One region of the Streptomyces sp. CY-1 genome, then DNA from elsewhere that is predicted to be linked to it. Evidence: riboswitches for the same ligand, from Rfam matches in the RefSeq annotation. Region 1 holds a riboswitch; each other region holds the start of a gene.

Region 1 (5,146 bases):
GTCGGTGCGCCAGTCGCGGCTGTCGATGAGCTGGAGCAGCCCGGCGCCGTAGGTGCCGGGGCGGGAGCCGAAGATCCGGGTGGTGGCGCGGCGCTCGTCACCGTGGGCGGCGAGGTCGGCGCGGGTGTGCGCCCGTATGTAGTTGTCCTCGTCGCTCTCCTCCAGGGCGGCGGCGAGCCGTACGGCGTCGTCCAGCAGCCCGACCACATGGGGGAAGGCGTCCCGGAAGAAACCGCTGATGCGCAGGGTGACATCGACGCGCGGTCGGCCCAACTGGTCGAGCGGCACGGCTTCCAGGCCCGTCACCCGGCGCGAGGCGTCGTCCCACACCGGGCGGATACCCAGCAGCGCCAGCGCCTCGGCCACATCGTCGCCGGAGGTGCGCATCGCGCTCGTGCCCCACAGCGAGAGGCCGACGGACTTCGGCCACTGGCCGTCGTTGTCGGCGCGGTAGCGCTCCAGCAGCGAATCGGCGAGCGCCTGGCCGGTCTCCCAGGCCAGCCTGCTCGGCACGGCCTTGGGGTCGACGGAGTAGAAGTTGCGGCCGGTCGGCAGGACGTTGACCAGGCCGCGCAGCGGCGAACCGGACGGCCCCGCGGGGACGAACCCGCCGGCGAGGGCGTGCACGGCGTGGTCGATCTCGTCGGTCGTGGCGGCCAGCCGGGGGACGACCTCGCGGGCGGCGAAGTCGAGAATCGCGGAGACGGCGGGGCGCTGCTCCTCGGGCAGGGTGAGGACGGCCTTCTCGACGGCCTCCGGGGCCCATTCGGCGTCCTCCATCGCCTGGACCAGCCCACGGGCCCGCTCCTCGGCCTCGTCGGCGCCGGTGCGGGTGGCGGCCGACTCGTCGAGGCCGAGCGCCTCGCGCAGCCCGGGGAGTGCGGACGTACCGCCCCAGATCTGGCGGGCGCGGAGGATGGCCAGCACCAGGTTGACGCGCGCGGGCCCGGCCGGGGCGGTGCCCAGGACATGCAGTCCGTCGCGTATCTGGGCGTCCTTGACCTCGCACAGCCAGCCGTCGACATGCAGCAGGAAGTCGTCGAAGCCGTCGTCGTCCGGCCGGTCCTCCAGGCCCAGGTCGTGGTCGAGCCGGGCGGCCTGGATGAGGGTCCAGATCTGGGCGCGGATGGCGGGGAGCTTGGCCGGGTCCATCGCGGAGATGGCGGCGTACTCGTCGAGCAACTGCTCCAGCCGCGCGATGTCGCCGTAGGAGTCGGCGCGGGCCATCGGCGGGACGAGGTGGTCGACGAGGGTGGCGTGGACACGGCGCTTGGCCTGGGTGCCCTCGCCCGGGTCGTTGACCAGGAAGGGGTAGATGAGCGGCAGATCGCCGAGCGCGGCGTCGGGGCCGCAGGCGGCGGAGAGTCCGGCGTTCTTGCCCGGCAGCCACTCCAGGTTGCCGTGTTTGCCCAGGTGGACCATGGCGTCGGCGCCGAATCCGCCGTCGGCTCGGGGGGTGGCCATCCAGCGGTAGGCGGCCAGGTAGTGGTGCGAGGGCGGCAGATCGGGGTCGTGGTAGATGGCGATGGGGTTCTCGCCGAAGCCGCGCGGGGGCTGGATGACCACCAGGAGGTTGCCGCGGCGCAGCGCGGCCAGCACGATCTCGCCCTCCGGGTCGCGGCTGGTGTCGACGAACATCTGGCCGGGCGGCGGGCCCCAGTGCTCCTCGACCGCCTCCCGCAGCGCCTGCGGGAGCGTGGCGTACCAGCGGCGGTAGTCGGCGGCCGGGACGCGGACGGGGTTGCGGGCGAGCTGCTCCTCGGTGAGCCACTCCTGGTCATGGCCGCCCGCCTCGATGAGGGCGCGGATCAGGTCGTCGCCGTCGCCGGAGACCAGGCCCGGGAGCGCGTTTGGCCCGTCCTCGGGGCCGAGGTCATAGCCATCGGCGCGCAGCCGGCGCAGCAGGGCGACGGCGCTTGCGGGGGTGTCGAGGCCGACGGCGTTGCCGATCCGGGAGTGCTTGGTGGGATAGGCGGAGAGGACGAGCGCCAGGCGCTTGTCGGCGGCGGGGATATGGCGGAGCCGGGCGTGTCGTACCGCGATTCCGGCGACACGCGCGGCGCGCTCGGCATCGGCGGCATAGACCGGCAGACCGTCCTCGTCGACCTCCTTGAACGAGAACGGCACGGTGATGAGCCGCCCGTCGAACTCCGGGACGGCGACCTGGGTAGCGGCGTCCAGCGGGGAGAGCCCCTCGTCGTTCTCCTCCCACGCGGCGCGCGACGAGGTCAGGCACAGCGCCTGGAGCACGGGCACGTCGAGCGAGGCGAGCGCGCCCGCGTCCCATGCCTCGTCGTCGCCGCCCGCGGACGCCTCGGCGGGGCGGGTGCCACCAGCCGCGAGGACGGTGGTCACGATGGCGTCGGCCGCGCCGAGGGCCTCGATCAACTCGGGTTCGGGAGCCCGCAGCGAGGCGACGAACAGCGGCAGCGGGCGGCCACCGGCGTCCTCCACGGCCCGGCACAGGGCCTCCACGAAGGCGGTGTTGCCGCTCATGTGGTGGGCGCGGTAGTAGAGCACCGCGATGGTCGGGCCGGTGACGGCGCCGGAGCCGGCCGCGCGGCCGGTGCGCTCCAGCGGCCCCCAGGTGGGCGCGGGCGCGGGCGGTTCGAAGCCATGGCCGGTGAGCAGCACGGTGTCGGAGAGGAACCGGGCGAGCTGGTCGAGGTTGGCGGGCCCGCCGTGGGCGAGGTAGGCGTGGGCCTCGGCGGCGATGCCGACCGGGACCGTGGACGCCTCCATGAGCTGGGCGTCGGGCGCCTGTTCACCGGTGAGGACGACGACCGGGAGGTCGCCCGCGAGCAGCGTGTCGAGCCCCTCCTGCCAGGCGCGGATGCCGCCGAGGAGCCGTACGACGACGAGTTCGACGCCGTCGAGGAGGCCGGGGAGATCGTCGAGAGCGAGGCGGGCCGGGTTGGCGAGGCGGTACGGCACCGGGCCCGTGGCGGCACGGGCGCTGAGCAGGTCGGTGTCGGACGTCGACAGCAGCAGAATCATGCGGCGGCATGCCTTCCTCGGGGTCCGCGCCCCGGGCGGGTTAAGACGGCGGCAGTTCCTGGCTCGCGCGACCGCTGCCGTTCGGCGGCTTCCGCGCTCACAGTGGCGGGACCGCGCCGGATTTACACCGACTTCCTACCGTGAGTGCCGTCTTGTGCGTTCGGTGGGCCGGGACCGACCCACCGCTGAGCATAGTAAGCGTTGCTGACCTGCCACGGGATGGTGAGTTCCGGCCTGGCCGGGGCGGTGGGCCGGACCGGATCGTCGGTATGCTCGCCGCCATGCCCCTCCCCCCGACAACCACCCCATCCGGGGATGAAACCCCCGTGCGCGGGCGCGATGACGCCTGTCCGGGCGCGCTGCGGCTGCACCCGGCGGACGACGGTTCGCTCGCCCGGGTCCGGGTGCCGGGCGGGCTGCTGACGGCCCGTCAGGCGGTGGCGCTGGGACGGCTGGCAGAGGAGCTGGGCGACGGGCGGCTGGACATCACCTCGCGGGGCAATCTCCAGGTGCGCGGCCTGGATACGGGGTGCGGCGCGGAACTCGCGGCCCGGCTGCGGGCGGCCGGACTGCTGCCCTCGGACCGCCATGACCGGGTGCGCAACATCGTGGCGTCGCCGCTGTCCGGCCTGGACGGCGGGGGGCACGCGGATGTGGCGGCGTGGGTGCGGTCGCTGGACGCCGTGCTGTGCGACGACTCACCGGCGGGGGGCGGGGAATTGTCGGGCTTGTCGGGCAGGTTCCTGTTCGCGCTGGACGATGGGCGGGGCGATGTGGCCGCCTTGGGCGCCGATGTGACATTGATCGCAACGCCGGACGGCGGAGCGGTGCTGCGGGCCGGCGGTCCGCCGCCGGGTCCGGATGTGCCGTCGCCGTCGACGGGGGCGGCACGCCCGGACGCGGCGGGGCGGCGGGGGTCTCGTACGGCCGGGTCGGCGGTGGGTGGCGGTCTCCGAGTGCGGGGCGAAGACGCGCCGCGTGCGGCGGCGCTGGCCGCGGTGGAGTTCCTGGCCAAGGCGCGTGAGAGCGGCACCCGGGCGTGGCGGGCACGCGAACTCCCCGCGCGACACGCCGTGACGACCGAGGGACTGGCCGCGCGACTCGCCGACGCGGGCGTGGCGGCCGTACCCGTGGAGCATGAACCAGCTCCCCGCGCCCGCGCCACACCACCCGCCCCCGGACCGATCCCCGGCCCGGACGGACGTCACGCGCTGTCCGTCGCCCTCCCCCTGGGCCGGGTGAGCGCCGCGCAGTGGCAGCTGCTCGCCGCGCTCGCCTCCCGGGGCGGGGCCGCTGAGCTGCGTATGACACCCTGGCGCGGCGTGGTGCTCCCCGGGTTCGCCCCGGACGACACGCGCGGTGCCTTGGCCGAACTGTCCGACGCGGGGCTGGTGACCACGCCGGACTCGCCGTGGCTCGGGGTCGGCGCGTGCACGGGACGGCCCGGCTGCGCCAAGTCCCTGGCGGATGTGCGGGCCGACACGGCACGCATGGTCGCGGACCCGGCGCTACGGACCTCGGGCACGCGGCGAGGGTTTGCGGACCCGGCGCCGGGAGCCTCGGGCACCGCCTGGTCCGATCCGCTGCCGGTGTACATCTCCGGGTGTGAACGGCGCTGCGGTCACCCCGGGGGCCGCTGGGTGGACGCCCTGGCCACCGGAGACAGGGACTACCGCGTCACCGTACGGGGCGCGAGGGAAGACACGCCGGAGGCGGACAGCGCGGACAGTGTGCACAGCGTGGATGTGACAGCGGAGCAGTTGGCCGGCGCCGTGGCGGCGGCCCGTGGAACGACATGATCGAGGACACCGTGTTCGACTACGAGAAGGACGGGGCGGCCATCTACCGCGCGTCCTTTGCCACCATCCGTGCCGAGGCCGACCTCGGCGGGCTCCCCGCCGACGTCAGCCAGGTGGCGGTGCGGATGATCCACGCCTGCGGCATGGTCGACCTGGTCAAGGACCTCGCGTACAGCCCCGAGGTGGTCTCCCGCGCCCGCGCCGCGCTGTGGTCCGGCGCGCCGGTGCTCTGTGACGCGCGCATGGTCGCCAGCGGGGTCACCCGCAAGCGGCTGCCCGCCGACAACGAGGTCATCTGCACCCTCGCGGACCCCGCCGTACCGGAGTTGGCGCGGCGCATGGGCACCACG
Region 2 (5,146 bases), 7.9 Mb from region 1:
TGGCGGCGCCGGGCCGGCTCGCCCACTGCCGCAGCAGACGCACGGTGATCGCGGGAGACACCAGCGCACCACCGCGCGCCGCCGACCGCACGGCCTCCACCAGGAGTTCGGGACCGGCGTCCTTGAGCAGGAAGCCACAGGCGCCGTTGCGGATCGCGGTGTGCACATAGTCGTCCTGGTCGAAGGTGGTGACCACGACGACCCGCAGCGGCTGCGCCACTCCAGGGCCGGCCAGCAGCCGGGTCGCCTCCAGGCCGTCCAGCTTCGGCATACGGATGTCGACCAGGGACACATCGGGGCGGTGCCGCCGGGCCAGCTCCACGCATTCGGAGCCGTCGGCGGCCTCGCCCACCACCTCGATTCCGGGCTGGGAGTCGAGAATCAGCCGGAACCCGGTGCGCACCATCGCCTGGTCATCCGCGATGAGCACCCGGATCGGGGAGTCCTCGGGGGGCGGGGTGTCCGCGGCATCGCTCACGTGGTGGATCCTTCCAGAGCCGCCTAGTGGTAAAGCGCGCCAGAACCGTCCAGCCGCCGTCGTTCATGCAACCGCTCGGCAGGATACCTGCCGCCGCCTCACGGCTTCGGTGTGCGGCGCAGAAAGCGGATGACCGGGTGGCCCGGATCGTGGGTGACATCGGCCCGGACGCCGTAGACCTGCTTGATCAGGGACGGGGTCAGCACCTGGCGGGGGGTGCCCTCGGCCACCACGTGTCCCTCGCGGAGGACGAGCAGGCGGTCGCAGTACATCGCGGCGAGGTTGAGGTCGTGGAGGGCGATGACGGTGGCGATCGGCAGACCGACGACGAGGTCGAGCAGGTCGAGCTGGTGCTGGATGTCGAGGTGGTTGGTCGGCTCGTCGAGCAGCAGCTCGTACGGCTCCTGGGCGAGGGCCCGGGCGATCTGGGCGCGCTGGCGTTCGCCGCCGGAGAGGGTGTGCCATGACTGACCGGCCCGGTCGGTCAGCCCGGTGCGCTCCAGGGCCGCGTCCACGGCCCGGGTGTCCGTGGCGGTGGACGACGACCAGGCGCGCCGGTGCGGGATCCGGCCAAGGGCCACGACCTCGCGGACGGTCAGTTCGGTCTGGGTGTGGGCGTGCTGTTCGACGGTGGCGATACGGCGGGCCGTGGCGCGGCGGCCGACTCTCGGCAGTGGGCGGCCGTCCAGGGTGACGACTCCGGCGGAGGGGGCGAGGATCCCGGCGAGCAGCCGCAGCAGGGTGGATTTGCCGGAGCCGTTGGGGCCGAGCAGGCCCAGCGTCTCGCCGGGGCGCAGGGTGAGGGTGACGCCGTCGACGATGAGCCGGCCGTCGGCGCGGCGGCTGACCCGGTCCGCGCGGAGTCCGGGTGCCGCGTCGGCGGTGTCCGCGGTGTCCGCGGTGTCCGCGGTGTCCGCGGGAAGGGAGTCGGTCATGTCTTCCTCCGGCCGCGGTAGAGCACGGCGACGAAGGCCGGTACGCCGATGAGGGACGTCACCACGCCCACCGGGACCTCCTGGGGGTCGATCACGGTGCGGGCGGCGGTGTCCACCCACACCAGGAAGATGGCTCCGGCCAGTGCGGTGACCGGCAGGAGGCGGGCGTGGCCGGACCCGGTGAGGGCGCGGGTGGCATGCGGGAGGACCAGGCCGACGAAGCCGATGGCCCCGGCGGAGCTGACCAGGGTCGCGGTGAGCAGCGCCGTCGCGCACAGCAGGACGAGGCGGGTGCGGGCCACCCGGACGCCGAGCGCTGCGGCGGCCTCCTCGCCGAAGGCGAACGCGTCCAGGGTGCGGGCGTGTCCGAGACAGACCAGGAGGACGCCGGCCAGGACGACGGCACACAGCAGCACATCGCTCCAGCCGGCGCCGGTGAGCGAGCCGAGGAGCCAGAACAGCACGGCGCGGGTGGTGTCGGCGTCCGCGGAGGTGAGGACGGTGAACGAGGTCAGCGCGGAGAACAGTTGCATGGCGGCCACCCCGGACAGCACCACACGGTCGGTGCTGCCGCCGAGGCTGTGGCTGAGCATCAGGACCAGGCCGAAGGAGAGCAGCGCGCCGATGAACGCGCCCGCCGACAGCGACACGGCCCCGCCGCCCACGCCGAGGACGACCACGGCGACGGCACCGGTGGAGGCGCCGGAGGACACCCCGAGGACGAAGGGGTCGGCCAGCGGATTGCGCAGCAGGGACTGCATCACGGCCCCGCACAGGGCCAGCCCCGCCCCGCACACCGCGGCGAGCAGGGTGCGGGGCATGCGCAGGTTCCATACGATGCCGTCGCGCAGCGGTGGCAACGTGCTCTCGCCCAGGCCGAGATGGGCGGAGACCGCCGCCCAGACGTCGGACGTGGAGATGTCGGCGGGGCCGATGGTCACGGCGACGGCGATCGACGCGAGCAGCGCGGCCGGCCCTCCCGCGATCAGCAGCCGGAGGCGGGGGGTCACTTGGCGAGTCCGAAGTCGCGCAGCCCGGCGGCGACCTGCTCGACCCCTTCGACGGTGCGGATGGACGGGTTCATCGCCTGCCCGCTGAGCAGGACGTACCGCTTCTTCTTCACGGCGGTGAGATTGCGGGTGGCGGCGTTGGTCTCCAGGAAACGCATCTTGGCCTTGGCGGTCTCCGCGGTCTGCTGCTTGCGGGTGAGATCGCCGAGGACGATGACGTCCGGGTCGCGGTCGGCCACGGTCTCCCAGTTGATCTGCGGCCACTCGTCGTGGGTGTCGGAGAAGGCGTTCTTCGCCCCGACGGCCCGGGTGATGGCGCCCGGCGCGCCGCAGCAGCCGGCGAGGTAGGGCGACTGGGAGTTGGCGAACCAGTACATGAGCGAGACGCCGGAGGCGTCCACTCCCTCGGCGGCCGTACGCACCCGCTGCCGCAACCGCGCGACGAGCTTCTCGCCACGCTCGTCGACGCCGAACGCGCGGGCCAGGTCGCGTATCTCGCCGTAGACGGCGTCCAGGGTGAGCGGCTTGCTGCGGGAGCCGTCGCCACCGCTGTCGGGGTCCCGGCCCGCCGAGCAGTCGGACGGCGAGACATACGTGGGCACGCCCAGTTTCTCGAACTGCTCGCGGGTGGCCACGCCGCCCTTGCCGAGGGTGGAGACGAACGAGGCGGTGACGAAGTCGGGTTCGGCGTCCAGGGCCTTCTCGAAGGACGGCGCGTTGTCCGCCAGGCGCGGCACCGTCGCGTTCGCCTTCTCCAGGCCCTTCATCACCGGGTCGGTCCAGGTGGCGGTGCCCGCCATGCGGTCGGCGAGGCCGAGGGAGAGCAGGATCTCCGTGGTGCCCTGGTTGAGCGAGAGGGCACGCTTGGGGACGGACTTCACCGTGACCTTGTGGCCGCAGTTGTCGATGGTGCGCGGAAAGCCCGCACCGGCGGGCTTCGTGCCGGCCGCGCCGTCGCCGCCGGAGCCACCGCACGCGGTGAGCAGGAGGGCGGGGGCGAGCAGGAGGGCCGCGGTACGGCGGGCAGAGCGGAGCACGGGCATGCCTCGGTTGTCGGGGCTCGTACGCGGAGCCTGGCCTACGGACGTCCTCCCCGCACGGGGCGCGGAGGTGCCAGCAGGTCTTCGGACTCGGGTTCGTCCGGACGGGGCCCCTTCCCGGGCTCGTCCGCGGCGGCTTCGCGGCCGTCACGGACTCCTCCCAGTGGGTGTCACATGCCCCGCCCGTCCCCCTCACCGCTGCGCGTCAGCTCCGGATTCACACCGGATTCCCTGGCCTCGGATGTGGCACGACTGGCTCCCCGAGACTATCAAGATCGTCGAACGATCAGGGTGTCGGACTGGTCACGGGTGGGAGACCACGTCCCGGGGTCAGGTCGACCGCCGACGGGCCCGCCGCACCTCGCGGTCGACGGCCCAGGCGTCGCCGACCGGTCCGAGGTGGCCGAGCTTGTCGGGATTGATCACCGCGCGGATGGCCTGAATCTGCCCGTCGAGCACATCGAGGACCAAGGTCTGGAGCACCTTGCCGTCCCGCTCCCGGAAGACCGCGCCGGGCTGGCCGTTGACCTCATGAAGCTCGAACGACACATCGATCCGCAGCAGCCAGGGGAAGACCGTGCCCAGCAGCCGGGCCACGTTCTCCGCGCCCATGACGGCCTTGGCCAGCCGCGGGGCCTTGCCGCCGCCGTCCCCGACCAACTGCACATCGGCGGCCAGCAGATTCCGCAGCGCGCCCACATCGCCGTCCTTCAGCGCGTCGAAGAACCGCGTGGCCAGCTCCTGCCGCTCCCGCCGGTCCGCCTCGAACCGCGGCCGCCCCGCCTCCATATGCCGCCGCGCCCGCACCAGCAACTGCCTGCACGCCGCCTCCGAACGTCCCACCGCCGTGGCGACCTCGTCGAACCCGAAGGCGAACACCTCCCGCAGCACGAACACCGCCCGCTCCAGCGGGCTGAGCCGCTCCAGCAGCAACAGCGCCGCCATCGACACCGAGTCGGCCAGCTCCACCGCCCGGGCCGGATCCTGATACGGATCGCTGAGCAGCGGCTCGGGGAACCACGGGCCCACGTACTCCTCCCGTCGCACGCGCGCCGAGCGCAGCACATCGATCGAGATCCGCGTCACCGTGGCCGAGAGAAACGCCTTGGTCGACGTGGGCCGGGTCGCCGAGCCGTCGAAGCGCAGCCAGGTCTCCTGCACCGCGTCCTCGGCCTCGCTCACACTGCCCAGGATCCGATAGGCGATCGAGAACAGCAGCGGCCGCAGCTCCTCGAACTCCTCGACCTTGTTCACGCCGAATCCCCCTTTCCTCTGGGCCCGTTGCCGACGCCGTTGCTGTTCCCGCTGGCATTGCTGTTGCCGCTGCCGGTCAGTGGAACTGCCCGGCCTCGTAGTCACCGGCCGCGGGCTGCTGGGTGATGACGTTCAGCCGGTTCACCATATTCATGAAGGAGACCAGGATCACCAGCGCGGTGAGCTGCTCCTCGTCATAGTGCTCGGTGGCATTCGCCCACACCTCGTCGCCGACCCCACGGGCCGCGTCCGCGACCCGGGTCCCCTCCTCCGCCAGCGCCAGCGCGGCCCGTTCGGCATCGGTGAAGACGGTGGCCTCCCGCCATACCGCGACCAGGTTCAGCCGCACCGGGGTCTCACCGGCCGCGGCGGCTTCCTTGGTGTGCATGTCGATGCAGACGGCGCAGCCGTTGATCTGGCTCACCCGTA
Region 3 (5,146 bases), 6.8 Mb from region 1:
CACCACCTCGACCCGCTCATCGGTGTCCCGGGACGCCGCGACCTCCACTGTGAGACCGAAGCGGTCCAGCAACTGCGGCCGCAGCTCGCCCTCTTCCGGGTTCATGGTGCCCACCAGCAGGAAGCGCGCCGCATGCCGTACGGACACCCCCTCGCGCTCCACGTAGGAGGCGCCCATGGCGGCCGCGTCGAGCAGCAGGTCGATCAGATGGTCGTGGAGCAGGTTGACCTCGTCGACGTAGAGCACCCCGCGGTGGGCGTCGGCGAGCAGTCCGGGCTCGAACGCCTTCACCCCCTCCGACAGCGCCCGCTCGATGTCGAGGGCGCCGACCAGGCGGTCCTCGGAGGCGCCCACGGGCAGTTCGACCATCCGCGCGGGGCGCGCCTCGCCGGTGTCCGGCTCATGGGGCCCGTCCGGGCAGGACGGGTCGGGCGCGGCCGGATCGCAGGAGAACCGGCACCCGGCCACCACGTCGACCGCGGGCAGCAGCGCCGCGATCGCTCTTACGGCGGTGCTCTTGGCCGTGCCCTTCTCCCCGCGCACCAGGACGCCGCCCACGGCGGGTGAGACGGCGTTGAGGAGCAGGCCGAGCCGCAGACCGTCCATGCCGACGATCGCGCTGAAGGGGTAGGTGGTGGTCACGCGGCGGTACCTCCTGGTGTGCGTGGGTGTCCCGGTCCGGTGTCGCTGTGGATGTCGGGGTGGGTCACGACGTCCCCCCTGGCGCCCCCGGAGGGACGAACGGCAGCCCCTCCGGGACGCCCTTCTCGATGAGCCGCAGCAGTGCGTCGGTGTCGGCGTGCTCCTCGATCAGGTCGCCGAGCCGGTCGAGCTGCTCCTCGCGCAGCTCGCCGAAGCGGGTGTCCGGGGCCGGTACGAACGCCCGGCCCGCGGCGGCGGCCACCCGGCGCAGGAACGCCCGCCGGAAGCCGTCGCTCTCCAGTGAGCCGTGCCAGTGGGTGCCCCACACCGAGCCCACCCGGCAGCCGTCCAGGAAGGGCTCCTCGGCCCCGTCGAGCAGCTCGGCGACCCCGTGGTGGATCTCGTAGCCCGCCACCCGCTCACCGAGCGCCTCGCCCACCGGCCGGGCCAGGGTCTTCTCCGCCGCGAACCGCACCCGCACCGGCAGCAGCCCGAGCCCGGCGACCGTCCCGGCCTTCGACTCGACCTCGTCCTCGATGCGCTCCCCGAGCACCTGGAAGCCACCGCAGACGCCCAGCACCGGACGGCCCTCGGCGGCCCGCCGGGCGATCGCGTCGGCGAGCCCGCGCTCGCGCAGCCACTCCAGCGCCCTTACGGTGCCCCGGGTGCCCGGCAGCACCACCAGATCGGCGTCGGCCAGCTCCTCGGGACGGTCCACGAACCGCACGATCACGCCCGGTTCGGCCGCCAGCGCGTCCACGTCCGTGAAGTTGGACATCAGCGGCACGGCGGCCACCGCGATCCGCAGGACGTCCGCGCCGTAAGGGGGCGCCACGACGCTCTCCCGCACCGCCCCGCGCAGCGACACCCGCAGCCCGTCCTCCTCGTCGATCCCCAGCCCGTGGGCGAACGGGAGCACACCGACGGTCGGGCGCCCGGTGAGGTCGCGCAGCATCTCCAGACCGGGCTCCAGAAGGCTCACATCGCCGCGGAACTTGTTCACCAGATAGCCGGCCACATGCCGTTGGTCCGCCGCCGACAGCAGCGCGGTGGTGCCGAAGAAGGACGCGAAGACGCCACCGCGGTCGATGTCCCCGACCACCACGACCGGAAGCCCGGCGGCGCGCGCCAGCCCCATGTTGACGATGTCGGTACGGCGCAGATTGATCTCGGCCGGGCTGCCCGCGCCCTCGCAGATCACCGCGTCATGGGTGCGCCGCAGCTCCTCCAGGCACTCCGTGACGGTCCCCAGCAGGGCCTCCCGCCCCGAGGGCCGCGGCTGCCCGGGGGAGGCCACGCCCGACGGCGGGTTCGCCGCCGGCTCCGAGCGCCCGAAGTACCCGCGCGCGCTCAGCTCGCCCACCGGCTTGCCCAGCAGCACCACTTGGCTGCTGCGGTCGCTGCCCGGCTTCAGCAGGACCGGGTTCATCAGCGCGCTCGGCTCGACGCGCGCGGCGGCGGCCTGCATGGCCTGCGCCCGCCCGATCTCCGCCCCCTCCCGGGTGACGAAGGAGTTGAGCGACATGTTCTGCGCCTTGAAGGGGGCCACGGTGACGCCCTTACGGGCGAGCCACCGGCAGATCCCGGCCGTCACGACGCTCTTGCCCGCGTCGGAGGTGGTGCCCGCGACGAGCAGCCCCCCGCCGCGCGCCCCGGAACCTTCCGTGCCGCCCTTACCGCGTATCCCGCTCATCCGCCGCCCCTTCCCAAGGCCCGGGGCCGCCCCGTCAACGCCCTCAGCACCGGCCGGGCCGCCATGGACACCCCGAGCGCCAGGACGCCGACGCGCCGCGACAGCCGTATCGCCCGCTCGATGTCGGCCGGTTCCACCGGCCGCCCGCCGGAGTTGAGCACCGGCCGGTGCTCGACCCGGCCGCCGTAGGTGAGGGTGCCGCCCAGCCGTACGCCGAGCGCGCCCGCGAACGACGCCTCCACGGGGCCCGCGTTGGGGCTCGGATGGCGCCGGCCGTCGCGCCGCCAGGCGCGCCGCGCACCGCGCGGATCGGGGCCGGTGAGGGTCGCCAGGACCGCCGTAAGGCGCGCACCGGGCCAGCCGGCCACATCGTCCAGCCGGGCCGCCGCCCAGCCGAACCGCCGGTAGCGCGGCGACTTGTGGCCCACCATGGCGTCCAGGGTGTTGACGGCGCGGAAGCCGATGAGCCCCGGCACGCCGCCCAGGGCCCCCCACACCAGCGCGCCCACGACGGCGTCGGAGGTGTTCTCGGCGACCGATTCGACGACCGCGCGGGCGATCTGCGGCCCGTCCAGCGCCTGCGGATCGCGCCCGCACAGATGCGGCAGCCGCTCCCGGGCGATCTCCAGGTCCCCCGCGGCCAGGGCCCCGCCGACGGCCCGTGCCTCACGGCCCAGCGTCGTGCCGCCCAGCACGGCCCAGGTGGCGGCGGCGGTCAGCGCGATCTCCGCGCCACCGCGCCCGCCCAGGGCCCGTACGGCGCGGGTCAGCAGCGCGGCACCGGCGGCCGCGCCGCCCGCGCACAACGCGGTGTGCAGGGCCCCGTAGCCGCGGTGGTCACGCCACAGCCGGCGCTCGGCGGCCGCGGCGGCGCGCCCGAACGCGGCGACCGGATGGCCGCGGCGCGGATCGCCCGTGGCGAGATCACCGAGGAAGCCGAGGGCCGCACCGCACGCGAACGAGGCGTGATCGGCACGCATCCGTCAGGCCGCCGTCACGCCTCGGCGCGACCATGCATGACCAAAGGGGCCGAAGGGGCCAGGGGAACCGAAGGGGCCGGAGGAGCCAGCGGGGACAGAGGAGGCTGGCGGCGTGGAGGTGCCGGGCATGGCGGTATGTCCTCACTCAGGGTCCGCGCCCTGGTTCGACGTGACCGGCGGTGAAAGTCTCCTGGCTCCCGGATCCGCGCCCCTCCCGGTCTTCCAGCCCCGCGTACGAAAGGAACCGTACGGTCGAGCCGTGACCCCATACAGGCGATGGGAGAGTGCTCCCCGGTGACAGTGGCGGGACCGCGCCGGATTCTCACCGGCTTCCTCTCCTGCCGCCGTTTGGCTCGGGAAGTCCACCATGGGCCGCGAATGGCCGTCAACTCGCATATGACCCTTGACGCCCGAGTGTGCCGAGCCCCACAGACACTGGCGGACATAAGGCGGCCGCCGGACGGTCGGCGCTGGTCAGCGCCACCATCCGGCGGCCGGTGGGTCGATGAGGACGCGAGCCTCAGGCGACGATCAGATAGATGCCGTACGCCACGGCCGCGGCGCACAGCGCGAAGCAGGCGTACGCCCCGGTGCGGGCGAGCGCGGAGGCGCCGACCCCGCCACCGGACACGGCGGCCGCGCCACCGGAGACGGCAGCCGCGCCGCCCTGCTCCGGCGCCGCCTTACGGGACGTCCCGAGGATGCCCAGGGTGAAGACGCCCACCATGCCGACCGTCACCACGAGGCTGACGCCGAAGACCTGGCCGAGGGCCGCCCAGTCGATGCTCATGTTCCATGGCTCCTTAGCGGGTGGTGCTGCTCGCGGCGGCGGGGGTGGGGGTCTGCTCGGGTGTGTGCTCGGCGATGCCGCTCTCGGGGGCGGCCTCGGCCGCGCTCTCGGGGGCGGCGGGCTTCGCACCCGCGGGCGGCGGGGCCACGGACCGCAGGGCGGCCGTGACGGCGCCCACCGGCTCCTGTGCGCCGACCTCGTTGACGTTGGTGTGGTCCACGGGCTTGCGGCGCGACAGCGCCCAGATCGCCCCGCAGGCCAGGACGGCGAGCACGGCCACCGCCGTGATCCCCGCGTTCCCCTGGTCGGCCAGCAGCGCGGCGCCGCCCGCCACCAGGCCCGCGGCCGGGAGGGTGAGCACCCAGGCGGCCACCATGCGGCCGGCGGTCGACCAGCGCACCACCGCGCCCTTACGGCCGACACCCGCACCCATCACGGCACCGGAGCAGACCTGGGTGGTGGACAGCGCGAAGCCGATGTGGGAGGAGGCGAGGATGACGGTCGCGGCGCCGGTCTGGGCGGCGAAGCCCTGCGGCGGCTGGATGTCGGTGATGCCCTTGCCCATGGTGCGGATGATGCGCCAGCCGCCCAGGTAGGTGCCGAGCGCGATGGCCAGGCCCGCCGAGACGATGACCCACAGCGGCGGGTCGGAGTCGGGTGCCACCACGCCCCCGGTGACCAGCGCCAGGGTGATCACGCCCATCGTCTTCTGGGCGTCGTTGGTGCCGTGGGCCAGCGAGACCAGGGCGGCCGAGGCGATCTGCCCCGCGCGGTAGCCCTTCGCGGTCTCCTCCGAAGAGCGGCCGCGGCCGAGCCGGTAGGTGAGCCGGGTGGCGGCCACCGTGGCGATGCCGGCCACGACCGGCGCGGCGACGGCGGGGATCAGGACCTTCATGACGATCGCGTCCCCGTTGACCCCGTCCAGGCCGACGGAGACCACGGTGGCGCCGATCAGGCCGCCGAACAGGGCGTGCGAGGAGCTGGAGGGGAGTCCGGCGAGCCAGGTCACCAGATTCCACAGGATCGCCCCGACCAGTCCCG

Evidence for each region. A riboswitch is a leader RNA that binds a small molecule or an ion and turns the genes downstream of it on or off. The one in region 1 is predicted to bind cobalamin.
Region 2: linked by a shared signal. The riboswitch ahead of ACK1X7_RS08325 (ABC transporter substrate-binding protein) and the one ahead of cobN (cobaltochelatase subunit CobN) in region 1 are both predicted to bind cobalamin.
Region 3: linked by a shared signal. The riboswitch ahead of ACK1X7_RS13310 (cobalamin biosynthesis protein) and the one ahead of cobN (cobaltochelatase subunit CobN) in region 1 are both predicted to bind cobalamin.

What each region holds. Positions count from the first base shown of each region.
Region 1 covers NZ_CP178393.1:9,878,351-9,883,496, reverse strand. The annotation lists gene cobN (cobaltochelatase subunit CobN) at 1-2,997, opposite strand, end outside; cobalamin riboswitch at 3,031-3,195, opposite strand; gene ACK1X7_RS42615 (nitrite reductase) at 3,267-4,796, shown strand; gene ACK1X7_RS42610 (precorrin-8X methylmutase) at 4,808-5,146, shown strand, end outside.
Region 2 covers NZ_CP178393.1:2,006,182-2,011,327, forward strand. The annotation lists gene ACK1X7_RS08310 (response regulator) at 1-478, opposite strand, end outside; gene ACK1X7_RS08315 (ABC transporter ATP-binding protein) at 577-1,413, opposite strand; gene ACK1X7_RS08320 (FecCD family ABC transporter permease) at 1,410-2,423, opposite strand; gene ACK1X7_RS08325 (ABC transporter substrate-binding protein) at 2,420-3,466, opposite strand; cobalamin riboswitch at 3,522-3,749, opposite strand; gene ACK1X7_RS08330 (RNA polymerase sigma-70 factor) at 3,794-4,717, opposite strand; gene ACK1X7_RS08335 (carboxymuconolactone decarboxylase family protein) at 4,794-5,146, opposite strand, start outside.
Region 3 covers NZ_CP178393.1:3,093,851-3,098,996, reverse strand. The annotation lists gene ACK1X7_RS13320 (putative cobaltochelatase) at 1-642, opposite strand, end outside; gene ACK1X7_RS13315 (cobyric acid synthase) at 707-2,335, opposite strand; gene ACK1X7_RS13310 (cobalamin biosynthesis protein) at 2,332-3,315, opposite strand; cobalamin riboswitch at 3,480-3,697, opposite strand; gene ACK1X7_RS13305 (hypothetical protein) at 3,836-4,105, opposite strand; gene ACK1X7_RS13300 (inorganic phosphate transporter) at 4,119-5,146, opposite strand, start outside.